3 regions of the Pseudoalteromonas sp. MMG033 genome follow, and region 1 is predicted to be linked to each of the others. Evidence: predicted binding sites of a transcription regulator. Region 1 holds the regulator's gene; each other region holds the start of a gene.
The links. Region 1 encodes MetJ, which represses methionine synthesis genes. Its sites were predicted from a motif close to TAGACGTCTAGACGTCTA; they were not measured.

Region 1 (6,095 bases):
TGTGTCGCATCTCCAGCGGTACGCATTTGTTCAAGCAGTGCTTGTTGCTTTTTGGCTCTCAGGTTTACTACTTCGCGCCCCTCATCTGTCAATGTCAGCATGGGAACTTGCGTTTTATCGACATCTTGACCATCACGCAGTGCACCCGGCAAAGCGGTAAATAAGGTTTCTCCGAAAGGGTAGCAGTAATAGTGACTAATAAATTCTAAAAAGTTTAAATGTGCGGTATCTAAAATTGGCGTGCTATCTATAACAGATTCAATCGGTTTTATTTTATCTTCAGGAACATCACTGTGCGTTTTGAGCTCGGTCACTACCGCTACGCAGCGTCGATTTGCAAACTTGACCCATACGCGACCACCAACACAGGGGGTCATCGTGCTTTGATAGGTGTAATCAAATGTTTTGTGTAAAGGGACTTTTATTGCGACTGCTGCAAATGGCATGTGCTCTCCAAGTGATCCGCCGATTGCGTAAAGTATGAAAGTGAATTGGGCTGATTATACCTTATCGCCCTATGCTTGTGAGGCTAAATTATGGATAGTGAACAGGAATAATAAAAATCCCCATAATAACTAATTTATTGCTTGTAGTTTGTACATGAAAGTCCTAAAATACGTGTCCAATTTATTTGTATAACGACGTATGGTGCCAAACTTCGGGTTTGGAGAGCGATACGGCCTTAAACTAGAGGTTTCCTATGAAAGACGGTATTCATCCTAAGTACGAGACGATCTCAGCAACTTGTTCTTGTGGTAACAAATTCGAGACGCGTTCAACACTTTGTAAAGACATTCACCTAGACGTATGTTCTGCATGTCACCCATTCTACACTGGTAAGCAGAAGATCCTTGACACAGGTGGTCGTGTTGATCGCTTCAACAAGCGCTTCGGTGCGCTATCTGCTAAGCGTTAATCACGACTTAGTCAGCAAGAGAAAGCACCTACGGGTGCTTTTTTCGTTTGTGAGCAAATCAATTATTCCCTATTAAAATTACTTTCTTCTCTTTCTCTCGCAATAAAAATCACTCTCAACTTGGTATTGTATTAAAAAGTTGCCATATTTGTTCTATAACATAGTTAAAACAATAGATTGTTAGCATAATAAACCATCGCATCTGTGACCTCGTTTTTATGATTAATAGGTTGGTGTTGAGTGTTTAAATTCGCCTTAGTTATGAATAGTTATGCGGGTTAAATTTGTTATTAAAGTCATCTAAATGTCACTAAATGTAGTTATCTTTCTTTAAAGTTGGATTAATGCTGTGATTGTTGTTCTAAGATGATTTTATTGTCTATTTTGCATATAAATTAATCTATTGTCGCCCTGTTTAGTTTGTGTAAGCGTTAAATTGTTGCAGTAAATATTGATGAAAAGTGGCTTAAAAGTCGCTAAATTACAAAAAATATCTGCTAACAGGATAGACCTGATAGTGCTTGAATTAATTTTCAAAAAAGGTATTGTTTAAGGCAGTTAGCGAATTTTTATCTCACTCTCACTTTTAACTTCTCGTAGGAAAAAATCGCGTCATGTCAGATTTACGTGAAAAAGCATTACATTACCACGCACACCCCGTCCCAGGTAAAATCAGTGTTGAGCTGACAAAGCCAGCTGAATCAGTCAAAGATCTTGCCCTAGCTTATAGTCCAGGTGTTGCAGAACCTGTACGTGAAATTGCAGCCGATCCAGCCAATGCATATCGTTATACCGGCAAAGGCAATATGGTCGCTGTTATCAGTAATGGTACTGCTATTTTAGGCCTAGGTAATTTAGGCCCATTGGCGTCTAAGCCTGTGATGGAAGGTAAAGCTCTTTTATTTAAGCGTTTTGCTGGATTGGACTCAATTGATATTGAAGTGAAGCACAACACAACTGAAGACTTTATCAATACGGTTGCAAACATTGCAGACACATTTGGTGGTATTAACTTAGAAGATATCAAAGCACCTGAGTGTTTCGAGATCGAAAAAGCGTTGATTGAGCGTTGTGATGTACCGGTTTTCCATGATGATCAACACGGTACAGCGATTGTTACAGCTGCGGGTATGTTGAATGCGCTTGAAATTCAAGGTAAAGACATCAAAGAAGCCATCATTGTTTGCTTAGGCGCAGGTGCTGCAGCTATCGCATGTATGGAGCTATTGATTAAATGTGGTGCACAACGCGAACACATTTATATGCTAGACCGCAAAGGTGTTATCCATACACGTCGCGATGACTTAAATGAATACAAAACGCTGTTTGCCAACAATACGGACAAGCGTACTTTGCAAGATGTCATTGCTGAGGCTGATGTGTTTGTAGGTGTATCTGGTCCTGACTTATTATCACCGGAAGACTTGAAGTTGATGGCTGATAAGCCAGTGGTATTTGCATGTTCTAACCCAGATCCAGAGATCAGTCCAGAAGTGGCTCATGGCGCGCGTGATGATTTAATCATGGCGACAGGCCGCTCTGATTATCCTAATCAGGTTAATAACGTACTGTGTTTCCCATTCATTTTCCGTGGTGCGCTTGATGTGCGTGCAACCGCTATTAACGATGAAATGAAGATTGCAGCAGTGGAAGCGATCCGTAGTATTGCTAAAGAGCCTGTACCTCAAGAAGTATTGGTTGCAGCGGAAGTAGATACATTGGAGTTTGGCTCAGAGTATATTATTCCAAAACCAATGGATCCGCGCTTACTTCCTCGCATAGCGAAAGCGGTTGCACAAGCTGCAATTGACTCAGGTGTGGCGCAAATTGATATGCCAGAAAATTACATGGCCTAATCACCAGATACAAAAAAGCCTCACATATTTGTGAGGCTTTTTTTGGCTTGAACAAAGACTTAATCTTCGTTGATCTCTGGGATTTCTAAGCCCATTTTTTCCATGATTTCACGAACTTCCGCAGGGATCTTTTCAGGATTATCTTTTCTTAAATCTTCATCGTTTGGCAAAGGTTGCCCTGTAAAGGCATGAAGAAAAGCTTCACACAATAATTCACTGTTTGTTGCATGGCGCAGGTTATTCACCTGTCGACGAGTCCTTTCATCCGTCAGTACTTTAAGTACATTCAGAGGAATTGAAACCGTGATCTTTTTCACTTGTTCTGATTTTTTACCGTGTTCTGCATAAGGGTGAACATATTCACCGTTCCATTTAGCCATAATTGTGTACTTGCCTCAGTGTTTACCTTGAATGCAAATAAGACTGTATTTTGCGTGCTGAGTGAACTGCAGACGGTGTGTACTTCGCACAAAATTTATGTGTGTGCATTGTACAGGAAATTGGCAGAATACTCGGTCTTTTGCCATATTTGGTCAAAGATCCAGTCTTATTGACATCCTTTATCGCTTTCGTGGCGAAATTTTATCGGTTTGAATAAGATAGTCAAATACTAGTTATTTAGCCATATAGAAGGATAAATGCTTTGACATCTTTTAATTGTTCATCTAACCTTTTAGACGTCTAAACATCCAAGTATCTAGGTGACCTATGAGCCAAAGTAAAAAGTCAACGATTGCCGTAAGAAATGGCATCGATGCTGACAAGCATCACGGTGCAGTTGTGCCTCCTCTTTATTTATCTACGACCTATTCTTTTGCTGATTTTGATAAGAAGCGAGACTATGATTACGGTCGCAGTGGTAATCCAAATCGCGATATATTAGCCGACACCCTGACGCAACTAGAGGGTGGTGAAAAAGGCATTATCACGGCAACTGGCATGGCAGCAGTTCACCTAGTCACACAGCTGTTAAATCATGATGATACGCTGGTTATTCCACATGACTGTTATGGTGGAAGCTACCGCTTATTTACATCGTTGGAGAAGCGTGGCTTACTGAAAGTAAAAGTGCTTGATTTGACTCAGCCTGACAGCCTTGCGCAAATTGCAGAGATTGCACCTAAGATTGTTTGGATAGAAACACCGAGTAACCCTATTTTACGTTTAACGGATATTGAGGCCGTGGTGAATGCTGCACATGGGTGTGGTGCTTTGGTTGCTGCGGACAATACATTTTTATCACCGGCATTGCAAAATCCAATTGCGTTCGGTGTAGACATCGTGGTGCATTCAACCACTAAATTTATTAATGGCCACTCAGATGTTGTTGGTGGTGCCGTTATTGCACGCACTCAAGAGCTCGGCGATGAGCTTGCTTGGTGGGCAAATAATATCGGGATCACGGGCTCTCCGTTTGATAGTTACTTAACACTGCGCGGTTTAAGAACATTAAAAGTACGCCTAAAGCAGCATGAGCAAAATGCATTAGCGATTGCGCAGTATTTAGAAGCCTCACCCTTTGTCGAGCAGGTATATTACCCGGGTCTTGAATCACACCCTCAGCACGAACTTGCGAAAAAGCAGCAGCATGGATTTGGTGGCATGGTGAGTTTTGATATTAAAGGGACTCTGAAAGACTCTGCGACATTTTTAACCTCACTTTCTCAGTTCTCTTTGGCAGAATCTTTAGGCGGTGTGGAAAGTTTAATTTGCCACCCAGCGACTATGACTCATGCGGGCATGGAACCACAGGCTCGCCTTGAAGCAGGCGTTGGAGATACTTTGATCCGTATTTCAGTTGGTATCGAAGATGTAGAAGATTTACTTGCTGATTTAGAGCTGGCTTTTCAAAAAGTAAATAGCCCTGAATCTGGCAGTTCAGACAGTGCTAAAGATTTTAAGTTATCACCAGCACATACGGTTTTATGGTAAGCACATGACAAAAGTAGTACATAAATTTGGTGGCTCAAGCCTGAGCTCAGCAGCACGTTATCAAGCGGTTGCAAATATTATTTTGGGCCAATGCCAAGCGGGTGATTGTGTAGTCGTTTCTGCAGCCGGTAAAACGACCAATACTTTGGTCAAGCTATGGCAAAGCTATGTGCAAAAAGATGACAATGGATTTAACGACATCTTATTGCAGGTAGAAAATCATCAAAATCAGCTTCTAAGCGAGCTATTTGATAGTCAACAGGTGAGTGCATTATCAAGCCAACTAAAAGATGAATTGCAGAGCATTGCTAAAGCGGCCAAGGGTGGCGTGTTGCACGAGGCGACATTGCTGGCTCATGGTGAGATTTGGTCAGCAAGATTATTAGCGCGTTTGCTTTGCACGTTAAATGTGGAATCGTTGGATGTTGATGCAAGAACGCTGTTCACACAGCATCAGGGACAATTATTACACGCTCAAAATAAGCAAGCTTGTCTTGCGCAAATTAAAGCGGATAAGATTTACGTTGTGACTGGCTTTATTGCCTCAGATTGCGACGCAAAAACAATTACACTTGGACGTAATGGCAGTGACTATAGCGCAACTTTACTTGCTAACTATATTGATGCTAAAGCGGTTTCAATTTGGACTGATACGCAGGGCGTATTTAGCACGGACCCTCGTAAAGTGAGTTCTGCAATAAAATATCCAAAAGTGTGCCGTGTTCAAGCCAACCTATTAGCTCGCCTTGGCAACCCTGTACTGCATGCGAAAACACTTTCTCCATTAAAAGATACCAATATAAAATTACAAGTTCGTAGTAGCTATGACCCAGAGGTCGTTGGTACGGAAATCGTTAAGCAAGGCTATAGCAAAGACAAACGTTTTATCACCACTTTTGATGAGCTAGATTTGATCCGTGTTGAAGGACTAGCTGTTGGCGAAGTTCGTACTTTGAGTCAGCTCATACAGCATAGTATTCATCACTTTAATAAAGGGGGTGATGATTATTTACTTGTGCCAAGTAAGGACACGCATGCTGTTGCGAGTCATTTAGCAGGGCGGGGTAACATTGTTGAGTCACACCTCAGAGGATTGGCAATTGTTGCGCCAAGTCATGAAACGGCGCATTTAACTCAGCAGGCTGCTACTGTGTTAGAGCAGCAAGATGTGGTTGTACGCTTTACTCACAGCGATGGTAGCTATGCCTTGTTCTTAACCGATCAATCAATAGACAGTGATGTACTGGCTATTTTGCATGATAAATTGGTGAACAAAGGCCGAGAACTTGCTGTGATCATCGCCGGACTTGGCAATGTCGGTGAGGTATTTGTTGAGCAATGCCAAAAACAAGTTGAAAAGCTCCAAGCGACCTTCGATCTTAAAGTTGTTG
Region 2 (6,095 bases), 240 kb from region 1:
AATAGGAAAGCGCCTGAATTACGGTGCTCACCAAAGTATGAACGTACTAACCATAACGCAGTCCAATCTTTGCTACTACGTACGGTGTCAATTGGGAAACCAAATGACACCGCCGTTGATTTAGCGCTTTTCTCAACTACGGTCGCATGGATCCCATCTAGTGCAGGTGCATCCGTAACATTTAAACGCTTTTCTTCACCTTTTGGTAAACGCGTTAAGTCTTGTATCAATTGCGCCTTCAAATCGTCATTTAACGCACCTGTTAACCCTAGATTTAACTTCGCCTGAGTGAACTGACTGTGATAGAAATCCTTCACATCTTGCAATGTTAGGGCTTCTAAATCTGACAAATCACCTAAATTAAGACTTTCATAGGCATGACCTTGATACAACTTATGATAAAGCACCTCTTTACCCAGCTCTTCATCATTGGACGACTTTAAGTCTGAATTAATGTTATCAATCAGCTCTTTTTTCAGGCGACTAAAGTCATCTTCTCTAAAGCCTGGATTGAGCAGTTGCTCACCAACTAATGCATACCACTGCTGTGCATTGTCTTTATGCACACGACCACGCAATGCAATCATTTCTTTATCTACTTGATGAGCAAAGCTACCCGCTAGCGGGTACATGGCTTTTTGAATTTCTTTATATGACTTAGTTGCACTGCCACCTTTAGCCAGCATTGCTGCGGTCAAAGCAGCAACCCCTTTTTTCCCAACCGGATCAGCCGCCGCGCCCGTGTAAAATAACCAATTCACATCAACAAGCGGTGAATTTGACGTTTTATCTAGTACAGTAAAGTGCTGCTCTGTAGGGCGGTTTAGCTCAGCCGTCAGTGCATCAAGCGCTACTTCTTTATCAAAACCAGTGATTTCAGCTTTTGCTGACATGGTGACGGTATTGCGTCCAGAATCAACAAAGTATTTGTTTGCGATGCGGCGAATGTCTTCTGGGGTGACAGTGTCTGCCGTTGCATACATTTGGTTGATAACTTCAGGATCACGTTCAAAGTGCACATAGCTTGCTAGCATAGATGCAATTGCTTTTGATGAGTCTAAATCATTGGCAAAGCTATAACGCTTATTTGATTTAAGCGCCGCCAGCTTGCCTTCATCTACCAATTCCGTACGTGCTGTCGCATAAGTACGGTTAATTGCGTCACGCACGGTCACAAGGTCTTTTTCGTCTTCGACTTTAACGAACACATGTAAAAGGCCGGGATCTTTTGTTTCTGCATTATAGGTAATCAATTGTGTCGCAATTTGCTTATCCACGACCAACTCTTGATATAACTTAGAGTTTTCTGAGAAATATAACTCGGAAATTAAATCTACTGCCGCACGATCTTTTTCAGTTGGCTGCCAAGCTGGTCCTTTGTAAGAGACTAATAACCAGTGACCCGGTTGCCCTTCATTGACGACATGCTGGTATTTTGCTGCTTGCTGCTTTGGCTCGACTGGGATCTCTGCTTGATATTCACCACGCTGCCACTCACCCCAGTGCTTTTTCACCATATTTATCGTGGCTTGTGGCTCCACATCACCCACGATGATGATGGTCGCATATTCAGGCTTATAAAAGCGCTCGAAGAATAAATCCGCATAGGCCATTTGATCTGGCATTGCCTCTATATCTTCAAAAAAGCCCATCGTAGTATGTTTATAGGTGTGCTCATCAAACGCCTTTTCACGTACAGCACCTAATAATTTGCGAAGCGGATTGGCATTATTTTTAAGGTATTCCCCCTTTACGGTCAACGCCTCTGTACGGAATTGCTCTTCGCTAAAATGTAGGTTTTGGAAAATATCAGACTGGATCTCTAATACTTTTTCTAAATGTTCTTTAGAGAAGCTTAAATAATAATTGGTGTAGTCGTTGGTTGTATAAGCGCGGTTATCAACCCCTGAATTTTTGATGATGTCTTTGTAGATTGCTTCAGGGTATTTTTTAGACCCCTTAAACATCATATGTTCAAAGAAGTGTGCAAAACCTGTTTTGCCATCTTCGATTTCATTGCGCGAACCAACGGATACTGGGATCTGTAAAGATACAACATCGGGATAATCAGTCTTAACCACCATCACACGTAGCCCATTATCGAGCTCTTCCAAGACATAGTCTTGAGAAAACACTTTGTTTTCAGCAGTGTTCACCGCAGCTACGGCATTGCTTTGAAGACTATTGGTATTGTTTGCGTTATTTGCAGCGCAGCCACTCAGTGCCAAGGTAACAGCAAGGCTGGTTGCCAAAAGCTTAAATTTCATATGCGTCCCTAAATTTATCATTTTGTCTCTGTATGCCAGTGCAAAGCACAGGTTTATTCCCTGATTATGCCTTAAAGAAAGCAAAAATCTCATATATCTCGATAAATGGTGAAAAAAACTTACCTCGGATTGCATTAAAAATTTGCACCATAATGTTCTTTAATTTCAGTCCTTATGAAAAAAAATCATATTTAATGAAGTAAATTCAATAAAAAAATCTATCTAGACGTCTAAATGGCTGCTATATTTACCCTGTAATGATGAATGAGCGGGAATGAGGACATGGCTTTAACGCTGCAAGAGAAAATATTAGACCCTAATCAAGGCGTATATTTAATTGGTACAACTCCACCTAAGCTAGGCACAGATAGCGAACAGCTTCAAACGATTGCCACTAAGCTGTTAAATCGATTGCATGAAATCGAGTATGATGGGGTGGTGATTTACGACATTCAAGATGAAAGCAGCCGTACACAGGTGCCAAGACCTTTTCCTTTTAAGCAAACAGTCGACCCGGTTGAATACAGTAAATTAGTCCGTGATTTATCTAATCTAGACGTCATCACCTATAAAAGTGTTGCACAACGGGACAGAGAAGAGTTCACCCAATGGTTACAGAAAACAAAACAAGATTTTGGCTTGAACAACCTTGTGCTAGTGGGCAGCCCATCTTCAAAAGGCGACATAAAATTAGGTTTGCCTGAGGCTTATCAAACTTTACGTGAGCATACACAAGACTTTTTCTTGGGCGGTGTTACTATCGCTGAGCGCCATGCAAACAAACGCAATGAGCATGAGAGACTGATCGATAAAACCACCAAAGGCTGCGAGTATTTCATATCTCAAGCAGTGTATGATGCGCAAGCAACGATTGATTTATTAACCAGTTATGCACGTACTTGTCGTCAGCAAGGCAATGAACCAAAGCGCATTATTTTGACCTTCACCCCCTGTGGTGGGCAAAAGACACTCGAGTTTATGCAGTGGTTGGGTATCTCAGTGCCAGAAGCAACTAAATGGCGCATGTTAGATGCCGACAATACGCTCAATGAATCAATAAAAATTTGCCGTGAGAATTTAGATTTGATTTTACGAAGTTGCGCGCACTTGGATATTCCTCTTGGCCTAAACATTGAGAGCTTAACCAACCGTAAAGAAGAAATTGATGCCTCTATCAATTTGTATCGCCTACTCAAAGCCACCATGGAATTGCAACTGGCAGAGAAGCAAATCGCTTAATCATTTCAGTACACCATTCATCTCGTAAAAAGCCCCAAAATGGGGCTTTTTTCATGATAACTCAGCGCTTAAATCGGAGACCCAGGAGGCATAGCCAAAGGCGCATAATTTGCAGGCCATTTACCTTCTTTTAAGAAATACTGAATATGCTCGCCTAAATAGAGCGAAAACGCATCAGCTTTACTTGGGCTTGAAAACAGCGACTGTTCTGTTGTGTCCTGCGCGACTTGTCGCAAATAATAGCGAAGCTGTGCTTGCACCTCTGGTGCAACTTTATCGCTCAGGCTCAGATCCGCCATGCGATAGGCCGTTAAATACTGCACGCGTTGGTTTAACTTTTTCGCCATAGTAGATTTTGCATTGGCTTCAAATACATGCGCATGGACCTTTGCCAATACTTCATCACTGCCTAAATAGCGGTCATTGCGCGCATACTGCTGAGCAACGCGATTTAAACGCTCGGCATTCAGTAATAACTTCAATGTGTGCTGGGTTGCCATTTCTGGTAATGCCATAGCATCTAACGTCAAGCCAGTTCTGCCATGAACACTTTCGCGATTTCTCGACTCACCGTAAGCCTTAGGTGGGATCACCGCCAGTACAGACTCAGGAATACTCAGTGACTCAGGAGATAATGTCTCCAACAGTGCCTGCAATGCATCCACTTGCTGTGCTTTTGCCACAACATGTGCACCTTTTACTTTGTCTTCACCGCGTACTTCATAGTCGTAATCAACGCCGCCTATCAACTTCACAGCAGACTCAACTTGATACCTGTGGAATAAATACAGTGGCACCAACTTTTCTTCTAACTGTGATAAGGCAACGCCTTTTTTGATGTTATTAGGACCAAATTGAGCCAGGGCTTGTTGGCGAATGCCCATCACACGACGTAGTTCAGCTGTTGGGTCTTCACCGTTATCCCACAAGTGTGCCGTCGGGTGAGCACCACCTTGCGGTCTTGCGTCTGCATCAGAGATATACGCCAATCCCATGTCGTTGGTCTGCTTAATCACTTGCGCCAGCGCTTGCGCTTCATCTGTGGCACGATAGTCACCATAGCCGTATTTGACCGCTTGGATATCCCAAGTCCCCATACCAGAGGCATAACCTTTGCTCACATCAAGCTGTCCATCATTGGTAAATTGCACCAGTGGGTGTGGGTAATCCATAACGGATGCGCGGCCATCTGCTGATGCTGCAAAGTTATGAGCAATACCTAAAGTGTGGCCAATTTCATGTGCACTGAGTTGGCGAATGCGATCCAGCGCCATATCATGTAGTTTTTGGGTGACTTCATCGCCTTTGATAAAAGGTGCAGCAAGGGCTTCTGCAATGAGAATATCTTGACGCACTCTCAATGACCCTAATGTCACATGTCCTTTGATGATTTCACCGCTTAATGGGTTGATAATAGATGCACCATACGACCAGCCACGCGTCGCTCTGTGAACCCATTGGATCACGTTATAGCGCACATCCATCGGATCTGCATGCTCGGGTAACATTTTCACTTCAAATGCGCCTTTATAACCAGCCGCTTCAAATGCATCATCCCACCAGCGCGCACCATCAAGCAATGCGGTTTTTACCGGTTCGGGCACACCGGGATCTAAATAGTAAACAATCGGTTTTACTGGCTCAGACACTTTTGCCGTAGGGTCTTTTTTCTCTAGGCGATGACGTGGAATATAGCGCACATACATCGAGCTTCCTAAAGGTGCCGAGTAATCTTTGTGCTCAATGCTCCAAAACCCTGACTGAGGGTGGAACTGACGTGGCTGATAGTTTTCATCAGGCAACTCAATAAGTGAATGACGCTGATGCACCGTGATGGCATAAGGATCTGCCACGGCTTGGCGCACATACTTACCAGGATTGCCGCCTTTAAACGTCAGCACAGCCTCTAATTCGGTGTTTTTTACAAAAGCCTTTGAGCGCTCAGAATAAACCGCACTGCGACTTGCATCTAGACTGTAACTACCTTGCTCAGTGGCTTTTAATCGACGCGATACACCATGCACATCCGACAACAGGTAAGGCGTGTAATCAATTAAAACACTGTCACTGTCCTCGGCAACGACTTTAAAACCATGCAAAATACTTGATGCAAATGCCTCTTTAACACTTTGCTGCTCGGCATGATTATCTGCACTGGCGCGATAATACGTATTGTTAGCACGCAACATGACTTTATTGCCAAAGCGCTCAAACTGTACCAAATGTGTACCACCCAGCTGACCTCTATCCAGCCCGATATCATTGGACCCAACACCATAAGGCAAACTGTGCTGTAGTAAAAAAGGCTGTGCAAATTTATCTACATCTAGGTAAATTTTACCGCTGCTTTGATCTGCATAAAATGAGTAAAACCCGGGGAAATGGTTAAACTTATCAGTAAATTCGTCAATAGACTTAATTGCTGCCTGCGCATGCGTTATCATAGGCAGTAACAAAGCAGAAACGAGGTAAGGGGTAAAGCGTCTCTTAATCATAATTTTGTCTTTGTTATTTTCATGTTTTGTGATTGTTTTTTGGCTAGTATATAAAATTGTATACAAAAAACAGTGTTTCAAGACGAAATTCAGC
Region 3 (6,095 bases), 1.7 Mb from region 1:
ATTGCGTTAGTACAAAAACATGAGCAATGTTATGTCAATGAGCCAAGCTTAAAAACGCTTAAACGCATCATTGATGGTGTGCGTTTAATTAAGCATGCTTTTTGGTTATTTGAAGAGTTTGTCGAAAGGGAAACCACGGATAGCCTACGCAAAGAACTGAAGTGGTTGTTAGGTGAGCTTGATTGGGTAGAGAGCGCCATATATTTAAAGACTTACACATCTAAACGCCATGCCTACTATAAACGCATTCACGGTGCACCGGAGCTGTCTCAGGTGATTGATGACCTGAAAAGCGTACAGCCTACCAAAACGGACTTAGAAGATCTCTTCCACTGCCCACGATATAACAAGCTGTTATTGTCCTTAACTCGCTGGTTAATTGAAAAAAGTTGGCGACAGCAGTGGGATCAAAATGCAATAAAATCAGCGCAGAGCAATGTGCGTTCGATGGCTAAAAAAACGTTTGATTTAGAGTGGAAAAAGCTCAAATCTATGTTTCTTAACAAAAGTTCAATGTCGCTTGAGCAATATGTGCAAACACGTTCAAGTATTGAAGAGATGTTACTCAGCGGCAGTTGTTTAGGTTCGCTATTTGATGAAGAGCTCAGGTTAAGTTTTAGAGCGCCTTGGATGGATATTCTCGCAGGTATTTATGAGCTGGAGACATTGCATTACTTACAGCAGCTTTGTGAAGGGCAAGAAGCTCAACCATTGTCTGATATTTTGGTTTGGTTGCAGCAAAAATCGGATTTTTTAATTAGTGCAATGGATCAGAGCCGAGACGCGTCAATTAGTTGTGAGCCTTATTGGTAAAGTTTGGGTAAAAACTGCTACATTCAGGGTGTTAAAAGCGCCCTGAATCTGATTCTTTAATCTAAAAATACGAGTCATTAAAAAATAAATATTGTACAAAGCACTTTTCTTTCTTCAGTTACTATTTTGTTGCCAAGTTCAACAATCAATTACTCGAACTATTTCACTTAATCTGATCCAAATTGATGACTATTAGAGATTACTAAATAGTCGCGACAGGTCAAAATTCATCTACTACACTAAAATCAAAGCCACCACATAGGTGACCTATGATAGATATTGATGACAAAGTTTTAGCAGATTTAAGATCCGGCTTTAGTTTACCTGCTAAGCCAGAGATCTTACAAAGCCTCCAAGATGAATTAAATAGAGATGAACCTGAATTAAATCGAGTAGCTGGCATTATTACAGAAGATGTCGCTACGTCTGCTGCTGTATTAAAAGTTATCAACTCTCCTGCATATGGCATGTCTAGAACTGTGACAGACATTAAGCAGGCTGTGATGTTTTTGGGGATGAATTGTATTACTCAAGTGGTGACTGGGCATTTGCTAAAAAGTGCGTTTGCGCAAGATGACTGTTGTATTTCCTTGCAGCGTTTTTGGGATAGTGCGTCTGATATTTCACAAGTTGCCATGCTCATTGGAAAAAAAGTGAATTCGGCAATGCCAATTGAAGATTTGCAATTACTCGGTTTGTTCCATGATGCCGGGATCCCAGCAATGGCGATGCGCTTTGAAGATTATAATGATGTGCTTATGCGTGCTGCACAACGTCCAGAGCACTCGCTGATAGAGTATGAAGCGCAACAGTACCCAACAAATCACACTGTTGTAGGATATTATTTAGCAAGCTCTTGGCATTTGCCAAAAAGAGTATGTCAAATTATTTTGCGACATCATGACTCGTCATTTTTTCAAGAGAGTGATTCTAGCGTCGAAAAACAAATCATGGCGACTTTGAAGCTGGCGGAGAATTTTTGTTTTGAAATAAAGCACTTTAGGAGTTGTGCTGATTGGCATGCATTTAAAGATGACGTGATGCTTGCTTTAGATTTAAGCGATGATGACTATACAGATATAAAAGAAGATGTCGAAGAATACTTGATAGGATAAAAAAGGCGCCAGCGGCGCCTTTACAATAATAAGTAATGACTTATTAAAGACCAGCAGCTGCTTTAAGTGCTTCTGCTTTGTCTGTTTTTTCCCAAGGGAACTCTTCACGGCCGAAGTGACCATATGCAGCCGTTGGCTGGTAAATTGGACGTTCTAGGTCAAGCATAGTGATAAGGCCGTATGGACGAAGGTCGAAGTGTTCACGAACTAGTTCGATCAGACGCGCTTCATCTACTTTACCTGTGCCAAATGTATCAATGCTGATAGATGTTGGCTCTGCAACACCAATTGCATAAGAAACTTGGATCTCACACTTATCAGCTAAGCCTGCTGCCACGATGTTTTTAGCAACATAACGACCTGCATAAGCTGCTGAACGGTCAACCTTAGAAGGATCTTTACCTGAGAAAGCACCACCGCCGTGTCTAGCCATGCCACCGTATGTATCAACGATGATTTTACGACCAGTTAAACCACAGTCGCCCATAGGACCACCGATCACGAAACGGCCAGTTGGGTTGATAAAGAATTTAGTCGCGTCAGTGATCAACTCTTTTGGTAGAGTTGGTTTGATGATAGTTTCCATTACCGCTTCTACTAGGTCATCTTGAGACACTGAGTCACAGTGCTGAGTAGATAGTACTACTGCATCGATACCCACAGGTTGGCCATTTTCATAGGCAAAAGTAACCTGTGATTTTGCGTCTGGTCGTAACCAAGGTAACGTGCCGTCTTTACGTACTTCAGCTTGACGTTGAACTAGACGGTGAGAATATGTAATTGGTGCAGGCATTAAAACATCAGTTTCATTACATGCATAACCAAACATCAAACCCTGGTCGCCAGCACCTTGGTCTTCAGGGCGAGAGCGGTCTACACCTTGGTTAATATCAGGAGACTGCTTACCAATTGTGTTTAAGATTGCACAAGAATCAGCGTCAAAGCCCATATCTGAATGCGTATAACCAATTTCGCGAACTGTTTTACGAGTTAGCTCTTCGATGTCTACCCAAGCGCTTGTGGTTACTTCACCACCAACCATGACCATACCTGTTTTTACATAGGTTTCACACGCAACACGTGCTTTTGGGTCTTGCTCAAGAATTGCATCTAATACTGCATCTGAAATTTGATCCGCAATTTTATCCGGATGGCCTTCAGAAACTGACTCTGAAGTAAATAAGTGTTTCGCCATTATTTTATACTCACAAAAAGTGCGCTTCGCGAACATGCGTAAAACAGCGCTTGAAAATCTAGGGAGTTATTCTAACTAAAACAGGGTTGTATGCATAGTTTTTTTACGCCTAGACGTCTATTTTTAGATAGTTGCATTTTGTGCATTAAAAACAATGTGAATTTATAACTTTTATTGTGATTTTAATTGCAGTGGTTATTTTATTAAGTAAGAATGGGCCTTTAAAACCACCGTGCAAACACTTAAAGGTAGGAGAATCCATGCCATCTCGCAAAGAACTTGCAAACGCAATTCGCGTTCTATCCATGGACGCTGTACAAAAGGCTAAATCAGGCCACCCAGGGGCACCCATGGGCATGGCAGACATCGCAGAGGTACTTTGGCGCGATTATTTGAAGCACAACCCGAATAATCCTGAGTGGGTAGATAGAGACAGATTTGTATTATCAAATGGTCACGGCTCAATGTTAATTTATTCTTTATTACACTTGAGCGGTTATGAGTTATCGATTGATGATTTAAAAAATTTCCGTCAGATGCACTCTAAAACACCTGGCCACCCTGAATATGGGTATGCACCAGGTATCGAAACTACAACGGGTCCTCTAGGACAAGGCATTACAAATGCTGTTGGTATGGCAATTGCCGAAAAGGCACTTGCGGCACAATTTAACCGTGATGAATACGATATTGTAAACCACTTTACTTATGCATTTTTAGGTGATGGCTGTCTGATGGAAGGCATCTCTCACGAAGCGTGCTCACTGGCGGGCACTCTAGGGCTAGGTAAGTTAATCGCATTTTGGGATGACAATGGCATTTCAATTGACGGTGAAGTTGAAGGGTGGTTCAGTGATGATACACCTAAGCGCTTTGAGTCTTATGGTTGGCATGTTATTCCAGCTGTGGATGGTCATGATAGCGAAGCTATTAAAGAAGCGATTGAAGCTGCGCGAGCTGAAACAGGCAAGCCAACGTTGATTTGTTGTAAAACGGTTATTGGTTACGGCTCACCTAACAAATCAGGTAGCCATGACTGTCACGGTGCGCCATTAGGTGATGATGAAATTAAAGCAGCGCGTGAGTTTTTAGGTTGGAAGCATGATGCTTTCGAGATCCCTGAAGATGTTTACGCTAAATGGAATGGTGCGGCACACGGCCAACAAATTCAAAGCGAATGGTTGGTTAAATTTACAGAGTACCAGATGCATTATCCAGAGCTTGCTGCTGAGTTTGAGCGTCGTACCAAAGGTGAATTACCTGCTAATTGGACTGAGCAAACCGAAGCTTATATTGCTGAGTTACAGGCAACCCCTGCTAACCCTGCAACACGTAAGGCGTCGCAAAATGCACTAAATGCATTTGGTCCAATTTTACCAGAGTTTATGGGTGGTTCAGCAGACCTTGCAGGCTCTAACCTAACAATTTGGGAAGGCTCTAAAGGTCTAACTGCGGATGACGCATCAGGCAACTATATTTTCTACGGTGTGCGTGAGTTTGGTATGTCTGCAATCATGAATGGTATTGCCCTACATAAAGGCTTTATTCCTTACGGTGCTACATTCCTAATGTTCATGGAATATGCACGTAATGCCGTGCGTATGGCTGCATTAATGAAGCAACCAAGTATCTTTGTTTATACGCATGATTCAATTGGTCTAGGTGAAGATGGACCGACACACCAACCTGTAGAGCAACTTGCTAATATGCGTTTGACACCTAACTTAGTTAGCTGGCGTCCATGTGATCAGGTTGAGTCAGCAGTATCATGGCAGCAAGCGATTGAGCGTAAAGACGGTCCTACATCTTTAGTATTTACGCGTCAAGGTCTTGCACAGCAAGCTCGTACTGAAGAACAAGTTGCTGCAATTAAGTGCGGTGGCTATGTGTTAAGTTGTGATACAAACCCTGAGGTTATTCTTATCGCAACCGGCTCAGAAGTTCAATTGGCTGTAGAAGCAGCAGAGCAATTACGTCAAGAAGGTAAAAAAGTACGTGTTGTTTCAATGCCTTCAACAGATGTATTTGATGCGCAATCTCCAGAGTATAAAGAATCAGTATTACCTGCATCGATAACTCGTCGAGTTGCAATTGAAGCGGGCATTGAAGATTTCTGGTACAAGTATGTGGGTTTAAACGGTGCTATTGTTGGTATGAGCACCTTTGGTGAATCGGCACCTGCTGGTGAGCTATTCAAGCACTTTGGCTTTACTGTTGAAAACGTAGTCGCCAAAGCAAACGCTTTGTTTTAATCGCGTTTAAGAAATTAAAAAACCGCCCAACAGGGCGGTTTTTTTGTGCATAAGTTTTACTTTGTATTTTTAAACGATAAGCCCAAATGACAAAAATGGACTTATCGCATAATTAAGTCAGTCTATTTACACTCTAAACTGTGATACAGATTGACGTAACTCTTCAGCAAGCTTAGCGACTTCCGAGCTAGAAGTTGAGGTTTGATTTGCCCCTTCAGCTGTTTGCTCAGCAATCGTTACGATTGACTCAAGGCGTTCGCTTATCTCTTGAGATACTTGCTGCTGTTCGTTTGCTGCAGTTGCAATTTCCTCACTCACATCGTGTGCTCTTGAGACAGCATCAGTGATAGAGTTCAGCGCTTCGTTGGCGATATCGCTCTGAGCCACACATGATTCTGCTTGCTGTTGTCCTTTTGACATTGCGGTAACCGCTTCTTCAGCCCCAGCTTGCAATGATTCAATCATTGATTGGATCTCTTGGGTTGATTCTTGTGTTTTACTTGCCAAAGAGCGTACCTCGTCTGCAACTACTGCAAAGCCACGGCCTTGCTCACCTGCACGAGCAGCCTCAATTGCAGCATTGAGCGCGAGTAAGTTAGTTTGTTCAGCAATTCCGCGAATAACATCCAAGATCCCGCCAATAGCAGAGCTATCATGGTGGAGTTTATTGATAACGGTAGAAACCTCTTCTACTTCATGTGCCAGCTGCTCAATCGTTCT

Region 2: AC2CZC_RS08790 (methylenetetrahydrofolate reductase) is a predicted target of MetJ. The motif match lies at 2,491-2,508, and genes of this name have one in related genera.
Region 3: metK (methionine adenosyltransferase) is a predicted target of MetJ. The motif match lies at 3,226-3,243, and genes of this name have one in related genera.

Annotation. Positions count from the first base shown of each region.
Region 1 is NZ_CM170070.1:1,764,685-1,770,779, forward strand. Features, by position in the region: gene priA (primosomal protein N') at 1-446, opposite strand, end outside; gene rpmE (50S ribosomal protein L31) at 701-916, shown strand; gene AC2CZC_RS07765 (malic enzyme-like NAD(P)-binding protein) at 1,531-2,772, shown strand; gene metJ (met regulon transcriptional regulator MetJ) at 2,832-3,152, opposite strand; gene metB (cystathionine gamma-synthase) at 3,481-4,704, shown strand; gene metL (bifunctional aspartate kinase/homoserine dehydrogenase II) at 4,709-6,095, shown strand, end outside.
Region 2 is NZ_CM170070.1:2,001,718-2,007,812, reverse strand. Features, by position in the region: gene AC2CZC_RS08795 (M16 family metallopeptidase) at 1-2,267, opposite strand, end outside; gene AC2CZC_RS08790 (methylenetetrahydrofolate reductase) at 2,550-3,506, shown strand; gene AC2CZC_RS08785 (zinc-dependent metalloprotease) at 3,575-6,001, opposite strand.
Region 3 is NZ_CM170070.1:99,559-105,653, reverse strand. Features, by position in the region: gene AC2CZC_RS00395 (CYTH and CHAD domain-containing protein) at 1-813, shown strand, start outside; gene AC2CZC_RS00390 (HDOD domain-containing protein) at 1,083-1,928, shown strand; gene metK (methionine adenosyltransferase) at 1,972-3,123, opposite strand; gene tkt (transketolase) at 3,384-5,375, shown strand; gene AC2CZC_RS00375 (methyl-accepting chemotaxis protein) at 5,502-6,095, opposite strand, start outside.